Regions from separate parts of the Oceanobacillus phoenicis genome, predicted to be linked through region 2. Evidence: riboswitches for the same ligand, from Rfam matches in the RefSeq annotation. Region 2 holds a riboswitch; the other holds the start of a gene.
The links. A riboswitch is a leader RNA that binds a small molecule or an ion and turns the genes downstream of it on or off. The one in region 2 is predicted to bind cyclic di-GMP.
Positions count from the first base shown of each region.

Region 1: linked by a shared signal. The riboswitch ahead of ABC346_RS00220 (prepilin-type N-terminal cleavage/methylation domain-containing protein) and the one ahead of ABC346_RS09415 (anti-repressor SinI family protein) in region 2 are both predicted to bind cyclic di-GMP.

Region 1 is NZ_JBDFME010000001.1:25,021-36,576, forward strand. Features, by position in the region: gene ABC346_RS00175 (NAD(P)H-hydrate dehydratase) at 1-738, opposite strand, end outside; gene acpS (holo-ACP synthase) at 799-1,158, opposite strand; gene ABC346_RS00185 (rhomboid family intramembrane serine protease) at 1,311-2,087, shown strand; gene ABC346_RS00190 (hypothetical protein) at 2,131-3,375, opposite strand; gene ABC346_RS00195 (prepilin-type N-terminal cleavage/methylation domain-containing protein) at 3,440-3,868, shown strand; gene ABC346_RS00200 (hypothetical protein) at 3,861-4,325, shown strand; gene ABC346_RS00205 (GspE/PulE family protein) at 4,342-5,961, shown strand; gene ABC346_RS00210 (type IV pilus twitching motility protein PilT) at 5,974-7,038, shown strand; gene ABC346_RS00215 (type II secretion system F family protein) at 7,020-8,216, shown strand; cyclic di-GMP riboswitch class II at 8,300-8,383, shown strand; gene ABC346_RS00220 (prepilin-type N-terminal cleavage/methylation domain-containing protein) at 8,416-8,766, shown strand; gene ABC346_RS00225 (prepilin peptidase) at 9,124-9,879, shown strand; gene pilM (type IV pilus biogenesis protein PilM) at 9,893-10,798, shown strand; gene ABC346_RS00235 (hypothetical protein) at 10,816-11,358, shown strand; gene ABC346_RS00240 (hypothetical protein) at 11,351-11,556, shown strand, end outside.
Region 2 is NZ_JBDFME010000001.1:1,890,903-1,902,458, reverse strand. Features, by position in the region: gene flgK (flagellar hook-associated protein FlgK) at 1-209, opposite strand, end outside; gene ABC346_RS09475 (flagellar protein FlgN) at 231-713, opposite strand; gene flgM (flagellar biosynthesis anti-sigma factor FlgM) at 733-990, opposite strand; gene ABC346_RS09465 (TIGR03826 family flagellar region protein) at 1,054-1,479, opposite strand; gene ABC346_RS09460 (ComFC family protein) at 2,024-2,701, opposite strand; gene ABC346_RS09455 (ATP-dependent helicase ComFA) at 2,698-4,119, opposite strand; gene ABC346_RS09450 (DegV family protein) at 4,186-5,025, opposite strand; gene ABC346_RS09445 (response regulator) at 5,149-5,841, opposite strand; gene ABC346_RS09440 (sensor histidine kinase) at 5,946-7,085, opposite strand; gene ABC346_RS09435 (YigZ family protein) at 7,240-7,896, shown strand; gene ABC346_RS09430 (hypothetical protein) at 7,951-8,106, opposite strand; gene ABC346_RS09425 (VanZ family protein) at 8,229-8,714, opposite strand; gene ABC346_RS09420 (helix-turn-helix domain-containing protein) at 8,853-9,176, opposite strand; gene ABC346_RS09415 (anti-repressor SinI family protein) at 9,255-9,383, opposite strand; cyclic di-GMP riboswitch class I at 9,406-9,490, opposite strand; gene ABC346_RS09410 (hypothetical protein) at 9,606-10,265, opposite strand; gene sipW (signal peptidase I SipW) at 10,297-10,890, opposite strand; gene tapA (amyloid fiber anchoring/assembly protein TapA) at 10,887-11,556, opposite strand, start outside.

The DNA of each region.
Region 1 (11,556 bases), 1.9 Mb from region 2:
ATGCGTTCCTTTATGGGAAGTCTCCTTTCGCTTAGGAAAAGAAGATTGAAAAGATATTCTGTTCCACCATTGCTTATCCGTATATCTATGAATCACTTCATTCGGAAAACCAATGGAGACCATCACCCATTCCCCATAATAGGAAGCTGTATCTTGTAAAAATAACGACTGTTTTAAGGCACCAATTAAGACCGTTGTATCAGCTTGTACAGCATAAAATTTTGAATGATATTCTTCTGCTGGAAGCCCCGATGGGATATCAATAGCAATCACTTGTTTATTCGATTTATTTACGAGTTGTGCAACGGATAACAAGGAATCTTTTAAATTTCCTTTCACTCCAATTCCTACCATTGCATCAACAACTACTGTTGACTCCTTTATAATATGCCGTACTTCGTCCACTGAGAAATCTAGATAAAATATTAATCCGTTGCATCGAAGAAACAAATTTTTATGATAATCTGCATCCCCTCTAATTTTTTCATCACCGACAACTTGGACCACTTGTACACTGAATCCTTCTACATGTAACGTCCGAGCTACTACAAACCCATCTCCTCCGTTATTCCCGCCACCAACAAGTACTGTAATGACATCATTTTTCGTTATTCTTTTTTTGATTTCCCTACTTACTTCTCTACCTGCATTTTCCATTAGTATCTTTCCGTCTACACCAATACTTCCCATTGTTTCCCTATCAATTCCGTACATTTCTTCTGCGGTGACAATATACATGTAGTTCCCTCCTACCGCACTAAAATATATGAGACAAACTATACAATTATGCATTTTCCATTATTCATGTGTTTCTAAAATAACATTTGCCACGGCATATGTTTTACTATGCGAAATAGATAAATGAATCACCTTGTCATTAAATCCATTCACCTTCATATGTGGTGCACCATGAGCATTATTGATAATTTCTATATCTTTGAAACCCAGCTCACCAATACCTGTTCCTATAGCTTTCGCAAATGCCTCCTTAGCAGCAAATCTTCCTGCTATATATTCCACTTTTCTATGATCTGATAAGCAATGGAACTTTCTTTGTTCGTTCTCGGTTAAAATACGATCTATAAAACGTTCATTTCTTCTTATTAGTGCTTCAACTCGATTTAGTTCAATAATATCAATTCCTACTCCACAAATCATCGTGCTCTCTCCTTATTTAAGAGGTTTATAATTGTTAAAAAGACCTTATATTGGTCATAATTGATATAATTCCGTATTATAATGATAGTATTTCTAATAAGGTATTAGAGTAACTAGTACCTTCTATTATACATGTATTGGGGGATTCCTCATTGTTTATACGTAATGAACGAAGTATTAAAGAATTTATGAGTCTATATCCTGTTGTCTCTGTATTAGTTATTATCAATATAACATTATGGGCAATGAACGATTTACTACAATTACAAATTGGTAGGTTTATCGAAATTTATGGAATAGGATTCAATGCAGCAATTGCAGATGGCCAATGGTGGCGAATAATTACACCGATTTTCCTTCACGGAGGATTAATGCACATGTTATTTAACTCATTTTCCCTTGTATTATTCGGCCCAGCATTAGAACAAATGCTAGGGAAATTTAAGTTTATTCTTGCATATCTCGGCACTGCAATTACTGCCAATATTGCTATATTCTTTCTACAGCCAATGAATTATGCTCATTTAGGAGCTTCTGGAGCGATATTTGGGTTATTTGGTATTTATGTATTTATGGTAATGTATCGCAAAGACTTAATAGATCAATCAAGTAGTCAAATGATAGCTGTCATTGTTGGTATTGGATTAGTAATGACTTTTATAAGACCTAATATCAGTATTCTTGGCCATCTTTTTGGATTTCTTAGCGGACTCATTTATGCACCATTATTATTAAAAAATGTTGCTAGCTATTCCCCTTGGATGAGACGTAGAACAAAATTTTCTTCAGATGATGACTCTGTTCAGTTTGATCCTAATCGTTGGCGAAAGAAAAAACGAATTCCAGCATTTATTCGAAAAAACCTTCTCTGGATCGTCATCGGATTTTTTGTTTTATTAGGGATACTAGGAAGAATGGGAATACTATAATAAACACGGCCATCGTGAGAGCCGTGTTTTTATTTGTCTCGAGTTATTTATTGACTATATAGATATGATGTCCTGCAGGTTGAAAACACGCATCCGTTTCAACTTGTTTTAAATTTTTATATATTGTTTGATCAAAAGTAGCATCACCATATACACACATTTGTCCTGCTCCCCATTCTGGGCCGGTATTCCCTTTTATATGTGCATCTCCCCCGACGACAATTTGGCTTATCTCTTGAAAGTGAAGATTACCTTCAAACGTAGCGTTACCGTCTATTGTTAAATTTGAACGACCATTAAATTGTACTTTCTCAAAAAAATGCGCATTTCCACCTACGTGTATGACTCCATTATTTTCGATTCGTACTTCTTTTTTTGCTTCTAAATTTCGATTAGTGATTACTTCTCCATTCGTTACTGTCAAAGGAGATTCAAACAATGCATTTTCTCCAATTTCAAGCTTTGCATTATTATGTAATATAGTACTTCCTTGTACTTTTAGATTTTTTCCCACTTTCATCGTCCCTGGAGTGAATGTTAATCCACCTTCCATTAGCGCGCTTTCTCCTACATTAACTGTAGATTTCTCATGTAGAGTAAAATCTTTATCTGCAAATAAATTATAATCAACAAATAACTTAATTTCATGGATGGAAAAATTATTAAGAAACCAAGCATTACCCTCATGAATAGTAGTAGGGTCACATGCATTCCAACTCCCCATTTGTGATTGTTTAAACGAAGTATTTCCATAGAAGTCACAAATGTACTTATCCCAAGATGGATGAGTATCTCCAGGTTCATAATCATCTGGATCTCCCTTATCTATATCATCCTCCGGTTCTACTTCAAAAGCTAATGAAAGTGATTCTTTTCCATCTAATAATGTATGTAAAATTAGCTGTTCATCCCCTTTACTAAATACAAGTTCAAGATTTAATTTCTCATCTATACGATATTCTTCAGTCGAGCATCCTTCAATCATTGTAACTTCATGATTATTTACAATGACTTTGTCGACATGTTCCAATCCCACATTCGAACATAAAGTAAATGTATCTTGAGTGGAAATACCATTTGTTTTTTGATTATAGTCTTCACGAAAAGCATTTATGATTACGTTGCCATTTTGTTGCATGGAATTAGTTGTAGTTACTTTGTCTTTTCCACCTATACCTTGATAAATTGCAGTAGAAAACAAGGCAATAATTGTACCCAATAAAGCCAATATAGCTAATAATTCTACTAAAGTGACTCCTTTTTCATTCAAAAAAATTCGAAAATTCATTTTAACAACACCCATCTAATGGTATAATAGGATAAAAGTTCTAGTTAATAAGGAGTATATTAAATTGTATTATAAAACTATTTTACTGAATAGGAAAGGATTTACTTTAATTGAAGTAATTGCTGCTATATCTATTCTTGCTATAACAATGAGTATACTACTCCCCATGTTCCCTCAATTATTGAACTGGGAGAACAAAACAAAGAATGAAATTGTAGCAAGTAATTTATTGCCACAAATAGTCGGAGATATAAAGCAAATTGATAGTGTTACAAATTTTTTTAATAAAGAATTTCAATTCTGTAATCATCCATCAAGAGAAGATGTCAGTTTTAAAGAGTATGAGGTTAATAACTTAACGTATAATGCAAAGCTTAATATCTGCAAAGAAGCGGAAGTAGACCTTTTTCGCACCCACATCACTGTCTTATCCAGTGATGGAAAGAAAATTACAGACTCTTATACATATCTACCTGGTGATAGTGATGAATAATTGGAAACAAGAAAAAGGAGCTGCATTAATATTAAGTTTGTTTATTATCACTTTGTTTTTATTATTTTTTCTTACACTTTCTACACAACTAATTAATACAAACAAACAAGTAAATCAGATGGATGTTCGTTTAGATGCACAGCTTATTGCAGAAATGGGAACAACATATGTACAACAACAAACGAAAGAAAAGCAATCAGAATTAGAACAAATTATAAACACGAATTACTCAGATTTAGAAATACTAGAACAAGAAATTGAGGACGTAATGAATACATGGTTTAACGATTCCTCAACCAAAAGAATAGATTCAACAAGGTACTTCTTTATTTCAAAAATGAACGCAACTAGTACAGAGAATTTAATTCGAATTGAATACTCCAGTACCGGATATAACGATACTACCAATGTAAAAGTAGATGAAGTCATGGAATTCACACTAAATAAACAAGAATGAAAGCGAGGGAGAGGAATTGATAACTAGAAAACGGTTAGGTGATTTACTTCAAGAAGCTGGTTTAGTTACATCCGTACAAATCAATACAGCACTTGAAAACAAAAAAACCAACCAAAAATTGGGAGACGTTTTACTTGAATTAGGTTTTATTACTGAGCAACAACTAATCGAAGTTCTTGAATTTCAACTTGGTATACCACATGTCTCTTTATTTCAATATCCAATTCAAGAACAAGTCCTTGGATACGTGACAAAAGAATCTGCCCAAGAAAATTTGGTTATACCTTTACAATTAAGCGAAGGTAACTTACTTTTAGCAATGGCAGATCCTATGGACTATTTTGTAATCGATGATATAGAAATAGCCACAGGGTTCACTGTATCACCAGTTATCGCAGCTAAAGATGATATCCGCTTTGCCATCAATAAATACTATTATAATAATGATGTTAGTCATATTGTAGATGAAGATTCTATTGAGTCACCGGTAATTGAACTACTTGATCAAATATTACATACTGGTGTGCAGTTAAAAGCGAGTGATATACATATTGATCCACAAGAATCTACCATACAAATTAGGTTCCGAATTGATGGGCATTTGCAAACAGAAAAAGTAATTTCAAAACAATTTCAATCCGCATTAGTAGCCAGAATAAAGATACTAGCAAATATGAATATTACCCAGACAAGGTTGCCTCAGGATGGAAGAATTACTTCTGTAGTGAGCAATAAACCAGTTGATCTTCGCATATCATCATTGCCAACTGTACACGGTGAGAAAATGGTTATTCGGATACTAGATTTAGCAAATTCATTATTAAAAATGAATGAATTGCATTTCTCTGAGCGAAATAAACAATCCTATGAGAAGTTGATAAAACAACCATCAGGACTAATATTACTTACCGGACCTACTGGGTCAGGTAAAACTTCTACACTCTACACTACGATACAACGACTGAATAGAGAAAATGTAAATGTAGTTACCATCGAGGATCCTGTTGAATATCAGCTGGAAGGTATTAATCAAGTACAAGTAAATAGTCAAGTTGGACTAACATTCTCTAGTGGTTTGCGGTCAATTTTACGTCAGGATCCAAATATCATTATGGTAGGAGAAATCCGAGACCAAGAAACTGCAGAAATTGCTGTACGTGCTTCATTAACTGGTCATCTAGTATTAAGCACCATTCACACGAATAATGCTATCGACACAATACCTAGACTTCTAGATATGGGGATTGAACCTTACTTAGTTGTATCTTCATTATCTGGAGTAATTGCACAGCGATTAGTAAGAAAAATATGCAGAGATTGCCTTACTCAACGCCATCCAACTGAGCTAGAACAAGAACTATTTAAAAAGCAGAACATCAAAATTGAAGAAGTTTCTTACGGTAAAGGGTGTAGTGTCTGTCATCAAACTGGTTATAGAGGAAGAATTGCAATTCATGAAGTAATGACGCTAAATGATACTATCCGCAGTATGATATTACAGTCAAAATCAATCTCTCAAATAAAAGATTATGTAAAAAAACAAGAAGTCCCTTTTCTGATAGAAGATGGCTTACGAAAAGTTTCTAATGGGTTAACCACGGTAGAAGAAATTATCCAAGTTTCCATTAATATCTAAGGAGATACTCTCATGAAAAAATTATTTGACCATTTATTACAATTAGCTGTTGAATTAAAGACTTCCGATATTCATTTAACTGTTGATAATCCACCAATATTCCGTGTTAATGGTATATTAATTCCACAAGAATTAAACCTTATTGAACCACAGCACACAAAAGAAATGATTTCTTTACTTCTATCACCGAAGCAATTAGATAAATTTGAAGAGAACAAAGAAATCGATTTTTCTTTTGAAAAAGATAACTTAGGCAGATTTCGAGTAAATGCCTTTTATCAAAGAGGAGCAGTATCTATTGTTATTCGCATCATCCCAAATCATATTCCAGAATTGAATGAATTACATTTACCAAATGTTGTAAAAGAATTTTCTATGTTTCATCAAGGATTAGTTCTCGTAACCGGGCCCACTGGCAGCGGTAAGAGCACAACACTCGCTTCTATTATCGATTATATGAATAAAACAATGCGAAAACATATAATCACGCTAGAAGACCCAATCGAATACATTCACTATAATAAACAATCTATCATTAACCAACGAGAGATTGGTGTAGATACAAATTCATTTGTAAATGGTTTAAGAGCAAGCCTTCGACAAGATCCTGATGTTATTTTAATAGGTGAAATGAGAGATCTCGAGACCATCAGTACGGCAATAACTGCTGCAGAGACTGGACATTTGGTTCTTGGTACTTTACATACGAATGACACTGTATCAACGATAGAAAGGTTAATTGATATTTTTCCAAGTACGCAGCAACAACAAATTCGTATCCAGTTATCATCGATATTACAAGCTATATTGACCCAGCAACTATTTATCACGAAAGATAAGAGAAGCAGACGTGTGGCAACCGAAGTACTAATAAATACACCAGCAGTAAAAAACTTAATCCGTAACGAAAAAATCTATCAAATTCCAAATATACTACAAACTTCTAAAGAACAAGGAATGCATACTTTTGAAATGGACCTTTTTCGTTTGGTTAAAGAAGACATTGTTAATCCGGAATCCATTGCTCCATATATCGATCAAGGGGGTAACCAACAAAAATGGATTTCCAATATGTAGGGCGAAGCATAACTGGTAATAGAACCAAAGGTAATATCGAAGCAGATTCAAAACAACAAGCTTTAAAGAAATTAGAGTCTAGAGGATTAATTGTCATTAATTTAGAAGAAACAAAACCTTGGAATAAAGACATTACTTATTTTCAAAGAGTAAAAAATAAAGACTTTATTATCTTTTTAAGGCAGTATTCTACATTAATTCATTCAGGAATTAATATTTCAGAAGCAACAAAAACAATGACTCACCAAACCGATAGTCAGCTACTAAAGAAAACGCTAGTTGATATAGATAAGAAATTAGATCAAGGAATCCCGCTATCTAAAGCGACAGAAATGCATCCTAAAGTCTTCCCTTCTCTGCTTGTTCATATGATTCACGCTGGTGAAGCGAGCGGACAATTAGACGAAATTCTTCATGAAATGGCGGACTACTATGAAAAGCAGTATCAAAACCAACAAAAAATTATTACTGCGCTTCTCTATCCAACTGTAGTGGGTGCAATTACTATCATTTTAGGTTTGTTTTTACTTATGTTTGTCGTTCCTCAATTTGTTAATATGTTTCAATCTATGGGGCAAGAACTTCCTTTGTACACGCAATTGATTATTCAGTCAAGTGAAATTGCAGGTAAGTATTGGTGGATCTTAATCCCCATAATAGTAGCTATCATGGTTGGATATTTTTATATAAAAAGATCTGATTCCTTACAAATATATCTCGACACTTTAAAAATGCGTATTCCTCTAACTGGTAAACTAGTACAACAAGGAGCATTAGTACGTTTGACAAAAACAATGAGTACGTTAGTAAATAGCGCTGTACCAATGATAGAAGCTGTAGATATCACTTCCAAAATTGTTCAAAATAGAGTAATGGAAGAAATATTAAATGATTCCAAAAATGCACTTACAAATGGAGATTCTTTAGCAAAGCCAATGAAAAATCATTGGGCATTCCCAAAATTAGTGATTCAAATGATTGAAATAGGAGAAAAAACAGGATCATTAGATCAAATGCTCCATCGAGCGGCTTTATTCTATGAACAAGAAGTCGACCAACTTTCAACAAGAATTAAAACCCTTATTGAACCTTTTATGATCGTATTTTTAACTGTTTTTGTAGGTGGAGTCATTGTCGCTATAGTACTACCAATGTTTAACATGTTCGAACAATTTTAATAAGAAAATTCTAAATTTCTACAATTATTTTTCATTAATAGTAGATTTTCCCTATTATATGTTTTATAATTTTTATTAATAGTTAAAAAGTAGGATGCGCGGAAGAATTATCTTTATGTGGGCACTTGGATAATTTGGAGCTAGTAGTGCAACCGGCCAACTAACGAAATAGAATTCTAATTTCATAGGAGGCATAAAAATGAAACAAAAACTAAGACAGCTATTAAAGAAAGAAAAAGGTTTCACACTCGTTGAACTACTCGCGGTTATTGTTATTTTAGCAATAATTGTAGCAATTGCGGTGCCAGTTGTAGGAAATGTTATTGACAACTCAAAAGAAGAAGCTCATGAAGCAAATATGGATTTATTAGAAAATGCAGCTAAACTAGCCGATATAGATGGAAATTTATCAAATAGTACAACGGTAGAACAATTAGCTGCTGCTGGATATTTACAAGAAGTACCAGAACACCCTAATAATGGCGATTATGCTAAGGGTACGTTTACAAAAGATGAAAACGGTAAGATTGTTTATAGTGGCAGAGAGTAACGTTACTTACAGAGAAAAAATAACTTAATAAAATTAAGAATTCAACTGAGAATCTCATAATTGCTAAGTTCCTCTTAAAAGTGAATTAATTGTAATAGTTATATAATAATGTTCGTATTATAACAACAACTTGGCTTTGATTGTAATGATAGACGGCGACTTCTGCAGGAATAGCATGAGCTTAAAATCCACTTGAAAAGTGTTCTTCTTTTCCATAAAAACCGATGCCTGCGGAAAGCGTCCGTCTGTGATGAAAAATAAAACAGCGAACATTCGGATTTATTCCCCATACCCCAATGGGCATTCATATCTCCACTGAATTTCTTTTATTATCATTTACAGTAAGGAGCCTCGCTTATGTTTGATATTTATCCTCTACTATTCTTTATCCTCGGAACTATTTTTGGTTCATTTTTTATGGTCGTTGGTTTACGGCTCCCCAAACAACTTCCCTTCGCTAATACTCGGTCATGTTGTGATCATTGTTACTATCAACTTGGTTGGTACGATAATATTCCTATTGTTTCTTATATTTGGCTTCGGGGAAAATGCAGTAATTGTCATGAAAGGATTCATCCACTCCATTTTGTAACAGAAATCATAACCGGAATTTTATTTACAGTAAGCTATTATCACATCGGCTTACAGTGGGAGCTAATTATTTCCTTATTACTTATATCTTTATTAATTATTATTTGTATTACAGACTTTTTGTACATGGTAATCCCAAACAAACTGTTGCTTTTCTTTTTACCCATCTTCATTACTTTACGAATTTTGCTACCTTTAGACCCATGGTGGTCTATGTTTGCAGGTGCTGCAATAGGCTTTGGAATTATATTTCTAATCATTTTATTAAGTAAAGGAGGTATGGGAGCAGGAGATATGAAATTACTTGGCTTGGCAGGTATTGTCTTAGGTTATAAAAATATCATTCTAGCATTTTTCTTAGCGTGCATAATCGGTTCTGTCATCAGCATATTTTTATTATCTATCCAATTAATTCAACGAAACAAACCATTTCCATTTGGCCCGTTTATCGCGATTGGTATTGTCATATCATATTTCTATGGAGATTCATTATTTAATTGGTATCTTCAATATTTTATCTAAGTAGGTGATGCGATTGAAACTTTGGAATAGTGGTCGAGTGCACATAGTAATTACTAACGAGCGAATACGTTACAGTTTTCATAAAGCACCATCTCTTGAAAGTTTGGTAGTGAACGGGGAAATACAGCTCCCTTCTGACACGATAAAAGATGGGATAATAGAACAGCCAGATATTTTCGGAGAGATTATGAAAGAGTTGGTCGAGAAATATAAATGGAAACGAAAACAGCTTTTCTTTGCTTTGCCAGATGACACAACTGTCATAAGACAAATGGAAGTACCTATTTCTCTTAGCTCAGAAGAAATTTTACCTTATATACATACACAAATTGGTAACACGTTATTTCTTCCTTTTTCAAATCCTGTACTAGCAATTAACAGTTTAGAAGAAAAAACGGAGACGAATCAACAAGTATTGCTGTTTGCTTATCCGAAAGAGAAAATAGATCAATTTATACATGCATTTGAACGTGCAAAACTAAAGCCAAGAGCAGCAGATTTTACTTCTTTATCAATATATAGATACTATTATCAATTAATTGAACCAAAAAAGCAGCATGTTTTACTCATCCATTGGACGAACGATTCCCTATTTCTAACTGTCTTTCAAAAACATAAAGCTATCTTCTCTCGATATATAAAAGTAAAACAATCAGGCGATGAATATAATTCGGATCATCAAACATTCATGAATGACTATATTACAGAAATTAGCAGAATTATAGATTTCTATCAATATTCGATTTCAAAAGGAAAGCATAAAATCGAACTATTGTTATTGACCGGAGACATACCATACCTACCTCAAGTTAAAGATAAATTGCAACAAAATATTGACTTAGCTATTTATTCATTTGATGATCAAGAAATACCCAACTCATCCATTGATGTTTTTGGGTTAGCTTTAAAAACAGTCTAGTAAGGTGGGGAAATCAAGTGAATACAGAGATAAATTTAATTGAAAAAAAAACTAATAAATATCGAATAATTTATATTTTTATATTTATTATATCGAGTTTACTTCTTGTAATGATTGGGATACTTCTTTTTCAACACCATCAAGCAAAACAGCAACTTGATACCACTCTGGAACAATTAGTTATAACAGAGAATAGCATATCAGAAACTAATCAACTATTTTCTAATAAACAATATATGAATGAAGTTCAATCAAGTCTAAATAACATACAAGATAATATGGTCCATTATGTGAATTTGTACCATGCCGTATCGGATTTACTTCCTAATAATGAACAATTGGTAGAAATTGAATTAGGTAAAGACCTACCTATAACAATCTCTACCGTTAATTCGAATATGGACGAAACAATTACACTCTTATCCAAAATGGATGAACAACCATATATCTTGGATACTGACCTTATTAATATAAACAAAACGGATAATCAATACACAAATACTATCCTTATAGATTTAGATCAAGAGAAAATTAAAAAGGAGTTTCCATACAATGAGTAATACATGGACAAAAAAACATACATGGCTACTTCTTGGTTTGATTATTGTTATCTCATTGGCATATATTTCTTTATATTATCATTATATTCAGCCTACAAAACTGCAAGTCGAGGCTAAAACGGTAGAATTAGAATCGTTTAAAAATCGTTTTGCCTCGATTGATTCACAAAAAGTTGAGGAAGAATCTCAAGAAGCAGA
Region 2 (11,556 bases):
CCAGCTTCCACTCCAGTTCCCATTTGCCCTGGAATATTTGGACGATTTCTGGAAGCATACGGAAATCCATTCATTGCTTCTAAGTTAACTCGCTGCCTTGAATAACCTTCCGTATTCGCATTCGATATATTATGTCCGGTTGTATATAATGCGCTCTGTTGTACAGCTAATGCTTGTCTTGACATTTCTAACCCATAAAAAGTACCCATCTCTTTAGCTCCTTTTTCTCACTAAGCTTTTGAATCGAACACAGATCTACTCGTATCCTTTGTATCTTTTCCTGATCCATAGTTCATCGTTTTAATAGTTGGACTTATTAAATCTAGTGATAATTGAACAAACTTCATTGATTCATTTAATAACACTTGATTTAATTGTTCTTGTCTTTTAAATTCCGTAATTGTATTCGTTAAAGAGGTTGCAATCGACAACAACTCTTCCTGATTTTCTTCTTTTATATAATCAATGATTTCTGAAATAGTAGGGCTTGTATTCGGTAATTCAACTTCTTTACTCCACGCTTGGACAACCTGCATTCTTTCTTCTTCACATTGTTGCAATTGTCGAGCAAGTTTTCTCTCTTTTACTAGTAAAGACTGGAGTTCATCAATATGGCCATCTTTAATTTCGACTGTTTTTTCCTTCGAAAGTTCCAATATTTCTTGATGCATCACTAACAACTTATTCATTGCAGAAATAATTTTTTCCGACAACCTCTATTCCCCCTTACCTTCATTTCTTCCAGAAGTTCATCAATTTTTGCGCAGTTTGATCATAATCCACTTTATATTCACCAGCATCAATTTTGTTTTTTAACTCTTCTAGGTACGCAGCTCGTTTCGGATCACTTGCGCTTTCCTGCAATTGTTTTGCTTTAGATGAAATCTCTATTTGATCTTTTTTATAAGCATCACTTTTTTGTTCTGGTTTTGGTTGGATAGATTGTTTATAAGGGTTAAAATTGGTTGGATTTGGTCCATTAATTTTCATTTATCCCGTCACCTCTTCTGCTAAAAATTATATCGGTAATAAAATACTTATTCTGTAGTTGTATTATTTTCCATGTTTATCAATAGCATAATATGTGTTAACTTTTTTTTCTGCAGTCAGTTCCTGGTTCAATTTTCTTTCTTCCATTTGCTCAAAAGTAGATAAGTCATCTTTTAATTTATTTATACAGTTATCACAGAGCTTTCCGCTCGTGATTTGTGTATTACAATTTTCACAAGAGTAACCTAAATTCGGAAAGTTTTTCACATGTAATCTGCGTTCTTTTATAAACTTCGTTATTAATGTTTCTTTCACTTCTGTTGCATCAACAATTTCCGATAATGTTGCTTGTCTATTTTGTCTTACTCTTAGAAACGCATACACTTTGTGAAAAGCTTGCTCTTCCTTTTGATAACAATCTGCACAAATATTGCGAGTTGTTTTCACATAAACAGTGTCGCAACGTACACAATTTGCTAATTCCCCCACTGTTATCTCTCCTCATTTAATGATAACTAAATAAAAATTATTTATATTCGTTAACTGCTAAAGATTTTGTTAGTTCATTCTTGATTATATCATCGTCATAAATAGGCATTATGTTAATAGTTATATTCAAAATAAGCACATCGGCCTAACCAATCTCACTTTCTTTGTTTAGAACCGGAAAACATATACCTTTATACCTACAATCATTCACTAATTTATTCCAGAAATAAATGTTTAACTAACAAGCTGAGCCGTTTTAGGAAATTTACAATATATCATTTTGTTTATGAAGCTCATTAAACGTATATTGATAGTGGTACACGAAAAATTTCATGAAATACGCTTGCCTTATAACCGTATATGTTATCATTAAGCTCTTGTTAGTTTCTCTAAGTTTTATTGGAGAATTTATGACGGCTTATCAAAAAGTGCAATCAGATCTTCTTTAATTATTTTTCTACTTCTAAATAAACATGAACAGGATTACTTGGATTCAAAATTTCTTAATCACGTGCAATTTAATCAATCTTATTATGTTAAATCATTATCCTCTTATAAGTGTAAAAGCATAAACTTCCGGGCAGCCATGCTGTAATAAAACCGAAGCTGCCTGACGAATAGTAGTTCCGGTTGTATAAATGTCATCAATTAGAACAACTTTCTTTCGAATTGGCTTCAAACTATAGTATGGATTAGAAGATTTCAATCTTTCTATCCTCGATTTCTTTGACTGCTTATCACTTACTTTTCTGCCTAGTGATTCATCAATTGGCATATCTAACATTTCAGCCAGTGCTAGAGCTTGATTGAAACCTCTTTCCTTCATTCGTTTATCGCTAAGTGGTATAGGTACTAGAATTAATTCTTTTTTCTGAGATGAAAAAATGCTGTTAAACGAATATTTCCAATCCTCTCGAAATATTTCACGTAATATATAATCACCTCGAAACTTCCATAATGATATGAGATTTTTCATCCATTCATTATAAAGAAAGACGGAATGATTATATTGAATTACTTCACCAAGCTGATTCCATTCAATACAATCATGACATGTTGACAATTCACTTGGACGGCTACAAACGAAACACCTACTTCCTTTTATTTTTTCCATATTAGACATACAGTTGGAACAAATAACATGTTTTCTTTTATAGGTTAACCAACTTTCCCAAGAGACTGGTGTGTCCATAGATTGACCACAACTTAGACATTGACTCATAATTTTTCACCTTTTTGGTTCATATCAATAATCAATTGCTTACTTTTTTCCATCGCCTCAGTTCGCCCATCATGAAAAAATACAACTTCTCCAGCAGGATCATCCGCACTTCTTCCAGCTCTACCCGCAATTTGCACCAGTGCAGCTTCATCAAATACTTCATGTCCAGCATGCATGACTGCTACATCTACGGATGGAAATGTTACTCCTCTTTCCAATATTGTGGTTGTAAGTAATACTTGTAATTTCTTTTCACGAAATTTATTTACCTTATCTTCTCTCCGCTGATCCTCCGCGTATACCTCTTGAAATTCCGATTGATTCTTGATGGTACGTTTGTTAAGTAATTCTACACATAAGTCTCCCTTTAAATCTTTTGCTAGTTTAACTGTTGGCACAAAAATTAATAGTTGTCTTTTGGGATTAGTTCTTTTGGATAACCATTTGAAAAAAGTAGGAGGAAATTGTTTTTTCGACAAGTATTGTTGGAGGCGAAATGTCATCTTCATCGTTGGTACAGGTAATAGATGACCATGATAACGTAGAGGAACAAAAACATGCGGTAGTTTTCGTAGTTGAATTCTTTTTTGTAAATCTTTACGAGGTGTTGCAGTTAGGTAAACCATAGTTGCATGAGGTTTTTTTGCATTGTTTGCAGCATAAGCTAATGTATCATCATATTGAAAAGGAAAAGCATCTACTTCATCAATTACTACTACATCAAAGGCTTTTCTAAACCGCATTAATTGATGTGTAGTAGCCAAAATAATTTGAGACATCCCATATTTATTTTCACTGCTTCCATATAAAGCTTCTATAGGTACTTTCTCAAACGCGGACTGTATTCTCGGATATAGTTCACGAATAACATCCACCCTCGGCGAAGCAATCGCAATTCGTTTTCCTTGCTTCAGGCAATAATTGATAGCATCAAAAAGCATCTCTGTTTTACCTGAACCACAAACCGCCCATATTAGAAATTCTTTCTCTTCTCTTTGAATCGCTTTAACAAGGCTGTTCGATGCTACCTGTTGAGCATGCGTTAATTTGCCTTCCCACGTTAATGGATTGTTATGAAATGCGTGCTTCCCTCTTGATCCATTCCATTGATATAATGGCTTGCATTCACTTATCTTTCCCATTTGAATACAATTTCGACAATAAAAATGATTTTGATTACATAGACTACAAGGATAAGTAGAAAAAAAGTTTCGATTTTTATTACCACAACGTACACATTGAATAGACAAACCTTTTCGGATAATCGTTTTCACGGGAATAAGTTGATGAGTCGATATGAGTGTTTGAAGACATTTCATGGGGAGAGGAATTTCTTCTTCAAGTAATAACTTATCAGAAAAGTAATAGGAGATTAATAATGGTGAGGATGTAATACAAATACTATCTTTTTCTTTCATATATGCACCTCCATATAGTTTTACCGTGCTGTACATAAATAAGCATACATACAGCACGTATGATTATTATTTTTTATACCAGCCAACACCGATAGCACCCTCACCAAGGTGAGTGCCGATTACGGGGCCAAAATAACTGATAGATGTTTCTGCATTCGGATATTTTTCTTTAAATTGTTGTTCTAATTGTTTTGCAGACGCTTCATCATTTCCATGGATAAACACAACGCGTAAATCACTGTCTTCAGCATCTTCTTCCAACATTCCCATAATACGATGGATAGCTTTTTTTCTAGTCCGAATTTTTTCAAAAGGAACAATCATCTTGTCCTGAAAATGAAGTATTGGCTTAACTTGTAACAGACTTCCAATCAACGCCTGTGCTCCAGACAATCTACCGCCACGTTGAAGGTTCGTTAGATCATCTACCATAAAATACGCACGTATAGATTGCTTCATTTCATGTAAACGATCTAAGATTTCATTCACAGATTTACCTTCTTTTGCTAATTTTGCAGCCTCGATGGCATAAAATCCTTGAACCATACAACTTATTTCTGAATCAAAGGTAATTACTTCAATCCCATTAACCATTTCACCTGCACCTGTAACAGCTTGAAAGGTCCCACTAATTCCACTAGATAAATGTATGGAAATAACTGCATCAAAATCTTCTGCTAATGATTCTAATTTCTTAGTTACGTAACCAATGGAAGGTTGGGAGGTACTAGGAAGTTCTTTTGCTACCTTCATTTTTTTATAGAATTCTTCTGTTGTAATATCAATTTCTTCTTGAAAGGATGCATCATCAAATATAACGCTTAATGGTACCATATGTATATTGTATTTTTCTCTATCATCCTTCGAAATATAAGCCGTACTATCTGACATGACAGCTATCTTCATGACTATCCTTCTCCTTAATAGATTTTAACTGTAGTTATTTCATTTTACATGAATTCCTACAAAAAATCGACACAAAAAATGCCTTGATGATGTACACCACCAAGGCACTTTTTATTACCTTTGTTAAATTACTTCTACCCATCCTTTACGGATAGCAGATACTACAGCTTGTGTTCGATCATTAACGTTCATTTTTTGTAGAATATTACTTACATGGTTTTTTACTGTTTTTTCACTAATGTATAGTGTCTCTGCTACTGCACGATTGCTCTTTCCATCAGCAAGCAATTGTAGCACCTGACATTCTCTTTTTGTAAGTAAATGCAGCGGCTTCCTATATTCAATACCTTTATCTGCGATACTGGAAGAATTCTCTTTAGCCAAGCGTCGATATTCTTTTACTAAATTATGTGTAACACGTGGATGTAAGTATGATCCACCCTCACTCACTACTTTAATTGCATCAATTAAAGCATCTGAATCCATTTCTTTCAATAAGTATCCTTGAGCCCCAGTTTTTAATGCGTGAGTTACATAACTCTCATCATCATGAATCGATAAAATAATAACTTTCGAATTAGGAAAGTATCTTACTAAATCTGCAGTTGCTTGAACCCCATTAATCTCTGGCATGTTAATATCCATTAATACAACATCTGGTGCATTTTCTTTTACTAGTTTGGATGCCATTGAACCGTCGTCACCTTCAGCAACTACTTCAAATGACGGTTCAAAATCTAGTATTCTTTTTACACCCTCTCGAAATAACTTATGATCATCAATTAATACAATTCTTACTTCTTTCTCTGTAATCATTTGGAAAAACTCCCTCCCGATGATAGTAATTCTTTTTATAATTCCCTACACGAAATGACAGTAAATAATAATTCTATATCTTCTATCTATTGTCTATTATATACTTAACTTGGCGAATATGGAACTTTAATTATTACAGAAGTTCCTTTTCCTATTGCAGATTTTATATTTAATTCTCCTTCAAGCATCTCTACTCTTTCTCTCATCCCAATGAGGCCAAAGGATTTATCACTTTTTTCATTTTGATCAAAACCTTTCCCTTCATCTTTCACTATCAATGTTAAATCTTCTCTACGAATCTCTAATTTAACTTGAATTAAAGAAGCTTCACTATGCTTAAGTGCATTTTGAATCGATTCCTGCATCAATCGAAACAGAGCAATTTCATACTTTTGATTCAAACGTTTTTCTTCGCCAATAACATTAAAGTTTATTGTAATTGAATGATATTCCGAAATACTTTCCACATATTTTCTAATCGTAGGTATAAGTCCTAAATCATCTAATGCCATTGGACGAAGGTCGTAAATGATTCTTCTCACTTCATATAATGAAGATCGAACCATCGTTCTAACACTGCGAATTTCCTCAATTGCTTGCTCATGCGTTCCTTTTTTTATCGTTCTCTCTAGGATTTCTGATCGGAGTAACATATTCGCTAGCATTTGTGCCGGGCCATCATGAATTTCCCTCGATAGCTTCCTTCTCTCTTCTTCTTGAGCTTCAATAATCTTCAAACCAAATTCTTGCTTTTCTTTGGCGTTTTCGATCATTTCATTAACTTGACGAAAATCGTCCTGTAGATAATTTAAGATAACAGCTATTTTACCTGCTAAATTTTCAGCTCGATTAATAGTATGTGATAACCCAATTAACCTTCGCTCAAGTTCATCCCTCTTTTCCCTCAGCGATTTCTCTTCTTGTCTAAGAATAGCAAGTTTCGTTTGCATTAGATGCGTATTTTCATAGACTTCTCGAATTTCATCTTCGGAATATTTTTCAAAATATTTACTAACTTCAGCTAATCGCTTACGAGAAAATCGAACTCTTTCTTCCAGTTGGTCACCATTTTGAATATGGCGTAAAACTTTTTCTTTGGTTAATTTAAGCTCTCGAACTAAATGTTCGTGCTCTTTTCTGGCTTCTTCACTTATATTAAAGATCTCATCTTTACTGTTTTCAACTACATCAACCATTTCATTAACCACATGATCCAAAGCTTTATCACTTATTTTGATTGCCATAATACATCCACCAACCTATGTTATAATTATTCGTAACGTTTCTCTGTTTGTAAGGGTCAGATTAAGAATATTTCAAAAGATATTATTTATTCCATCCTTATACTCATAAAGTTATCTATCTACTATAATGTTAGTTTGAGGTGAGAAAATCAAGATGTTAAATACTTATTATACCGTAAAACAACAAGGTATGGATGAAATAACTATTCAAAAATCCCGATTTATTGGACATGTCAAACGTGTGGAAACAGAAGAAGATGCACAGAAATTTATTCAAGAAATTAAAAAAAAGCATTATAATGCCACACACAACTGTTCGGCATATATGATTGGAGAGAATGATCACATTCAAAAAGCAAATGATGATGGTGAGCCTAGTGGAACAGCTGGAGTGCCAATATTAGAGGTATTAAAGAAAAAGGGCTTGAAAGACACAGCAGTAGTAGTAACTCGTTATTTTGGAGGGATAAAATTAGGAGCTGGCGGTCTAATTCGTGCTTATGGAAGTACTACTTCTCAAGCAATCAAAACTACTGGAATTGTAAAGCGTCAATTGATGCAAGGTATCTCCGTAAAGGTCGAATACACTTTACTCGGTAAACTAGAAAATGAACTAAGACAATCTACCGAATTTAAATTGGCTGATATTCATTATCTGGAAAATGTGGAGTTTATTGTTTATGTAAAAGAAGAACAAGAATCACAATTTCTTACTTGGATTACTGATTTAACAAATGATCAAGCAACCGTTAAATTACAAGGGACAAAATATATGGAAATTGATGTTGATGACACACCTTCTCCTTCCTAATTAAGTCAAAAAAGCCTACGGACGTATATAAGTTACGTTCGTAGGCTTTTTTGGCTATCTTGCAGTGTGTATATACTTTTTTAAGTTCGGATTCATTGATAACTCTTCAACAAGTTGCTTAATCAACTCTTCAGAAGAGCCTATCTTTTGGTTTTCGGTATCATGAATCATTCGTTGAAGAATATTCTGATACTGTTCTTGCTCCCTCATTTAACTCTACCGCCTTTTACGAGAATATAAGTTTATATTCCATTAATCATGTAGTCGGATTTTGTCTTACAATGAAATTTATTGTAGCTAATCGTAATTTTATACAATTTTTTCAAACATGTCTATACTTTTTTTGTAATCTGAAAAATCATTGCAATTGCAATTAATGCTAGACTTCCTCCAAATATATCTAGGATTACATCTCCGACATATGGGGTTCTATTTGGAGTAATCCCCTGATGAAGCTCATCAATAACTGCATAGAGGGCAGTGAGAATAATAGACCAAATATATATTTTACTTTTTTTCCATTGCGTGTTCTTTATAATAGATATGAAAAATAAACATGTTAGAACAAAAAATACGCCAACATGAGCACCTTTTCTTATAAAGAACTCTATAAAACCTTCTACTCCTAAAGATTTAATACTTATAATAGAAGAATGATACGTAAACTCAATCCATGATAAGTACGGGGTTAAAAATTGTATGTCTAACCCACTTAATAAAGGTTTTACATCTTGGTTCTCATACGGAGTGGCAGATGAAGTGAAAATTAACATCATCCACATAATCGGTAACAGCCAATATAATAATCTTAAACGCATTACAAATACTTCCTTTTAGATAAACTTCTACAGAAATATTACTCGTATCTAGTATATACATTTTCAATATAATTGCCACATCATATGTACTTCATATCTAAAAAATCATTAGCCTGTTAAGATTATAAGCTTAACAAACTAATGATTATTTTTTTGACGCCATTTATTAAATTCAAGGTATTCTTTAAATTGCTCTTTTGATACCCCCGATTTCATTGCTTCTTGAACTATTTGCATCCACTCTTCATCAAGGTCAATTTCAACTTTATCTTCTAAGATTATTTCATTTACAGTAACCCCTAACACATTACTTATTTTTTCAATAAATTGAATGGAAGGGTTAGATTGAAGGTTACGCTCAATCGAACTTAAATATGATTTAGCGACTCCCGCTCTTTCAGCTAATTCAGATATAGACATTCTTCTTTCTTGGCGTAGTTTTTTTATCTTTTCGCCGATCAAGCTTATCACCTACTTTCACTGCAAATTATAACATAATTGCAGCGAATAGTTCTATATTGCGTAAGTTATTCACACAAATTACACCTTATGACCCGTAATCATTATGAATTGTCTGATTTCTTCGATTGTTAGTCCTAATTCTTTCGCTTGTTTAATTAAACGTACCCACTCTTGATCAACCTTAACAGAATGTAATGTTTTATCCACGATTTAGTCCCCTACCTTACATCCAGATAGTCCAGCCATCTTAGTAAAATCACCTTAGATCTGTGACTTTGCGTCCCTACTTTTCAGTAGGTTTGCCTTTTTCTGAGGATTTCGTTTGATTATAAGACTATCATACTATAATATCTTGCTTGTTTGTTTGACTTGTTTTGTCAGATAAACACTAGTTTTGCAAGGAGTAATCATATCTTTTAGCAAATGGATTCATTTGGGAATAGACTTGTATTTTTGCCAAATCATAATAAGCAATCCAACAAATACAACCAAAAGTCCTAAAAGTAGTATTGAAAATATGGAAGTAGCCGTGTTAGGCAGTAATTGATTACTTGAATTTCCGTTATTATTATCAACCAAACCCGAAACTTCAGCCACATCATTGTCTTTACTTCCTTGAGTGGTATCGCCTTCTGCATAGAAGATAAAAGAAAAAGAGCTAGATACACCTTGAAATTCATTACCTAAATGTTCTGGGAAGGTAACTGTTATATGCAAATCTTCATGATTTCCAGCATCTAAATATCTAGAAGGTATAGAAGAAAACTCAGAAATCTTTCCATCAAATAACTTGTTCTGATCATCATCCTCAATTAATAATAAAAGCTCTTTGAATAATTTATCATCACCATTATTTTCAACAGACATTTGATATTCAAATTCGCTTCTCCCCGAGTTATTGATAGTTAGCGTCCTTGGTGCCCAGTCACCAGGTTTCATATTCTCAATTTTAAATAGGAAATCGTCAGGTGTAATGGATAATTCTATTTCATTCGCATCTGAATTATCAGTATCAGCAAATGAATAATAAGGAAAGATTAGTGATACAATAATCCCAAAACAAACAATAAGCAGTAAACTTTTCTTCATTTCTTCACCTCCACTCTATATACTCAAACAATCATGTGGCGATTTGTTTATCTTCTTTTTCATCGTGTAATGCTTTCTGATGTTTTTCTAATTCACGTAATCCCTGCCAAATGGTGATAACAGCATATCCCAAAAGCAAAACACCTGGTATTAACAACAGAAAAGCTCCGTTTTGTGTTTGTGCAAAGCTTACGAGGTATCCTAAATACGGTATTGTAAACCCTGTATATTCAGCGGTAACATTTTCTGCAAATACAGGATTAACATCAGCTGCATTATTATTATCCCCTTTTGTTTGGTACATGATATGCTCTCCATTGTTTAACACTTCTGTAACTCGGTGGGTAACAAGTTTCGAATCCTCTTCCATAAATGTGATGACATCACCTTCTTGAAAACGAGTCATATCTCCACTAGTCTCTACAGCAATGACAGATCCTGTTTGAATACCTGGCTCCATGGAACCAGATAATACAGTTTTAAATTGATAACCAAATAATTCTGGTTCTCCGCCACTCGCTTTCGTTGTTATAACGATAGTTGCCATTGTAATTAATCCCAAAAAAAGGACAAATGAAATTAAATTACTTCCCCATTTAAGTAGTCTTTTTTTTGTTATCTTCATTGATCATTCTCCTCGCCTTCACCTGTTTTTTCAGCTTCTGATTGTTCTACTTCTTCATCATCTTCTGTATTCGTTTCAGGTACAGTCTCTATATCTTCCGTTTCTGCTTGATCATTTTTATCTGATGTTTCTTGTGATTTCTCTTCTTTTGTCTCTGTGTTATCTGTTTGATTCTTCGAGTTCTGTTCCACATTCTTATTCTCTTTGCTACCGTTCTCTACCTTCTCTTCTTGTTGATTTTCATTCACCGCTGTATCTTCTTTTTCTTGCTTAACTTGATTAGATTTACACTTAATTACAATCTTCTTACTCCATTCATCATGTTGTTTTCCATCATTTTTAAATTCAGGGTGTTGGAGTACTCGAAATTGATAAGAACCATTTTGGGTAACATCAAATTTTAAAGTTGTTTGTTTTCCAGATTTAAGTGGTGCTAACTCTTTTGTACTTATTTTTTCCCCTTTTTTTGGATCTCCGTTTTTACTAAAATAAATTTCATAAGTAGTTGATTGTTTCATATCTTTTCCAATATTTTTTATCTGCGCTTGAATGGTTTGCATGTTACATCCAGTGCTAGGATCCGTACCTTTTTCAGTGAATATAAGTTCACTTCCATCCCACCAAACCCCCGCTTGCACATATCCATCTTGATTCCTCTCTGAAAAA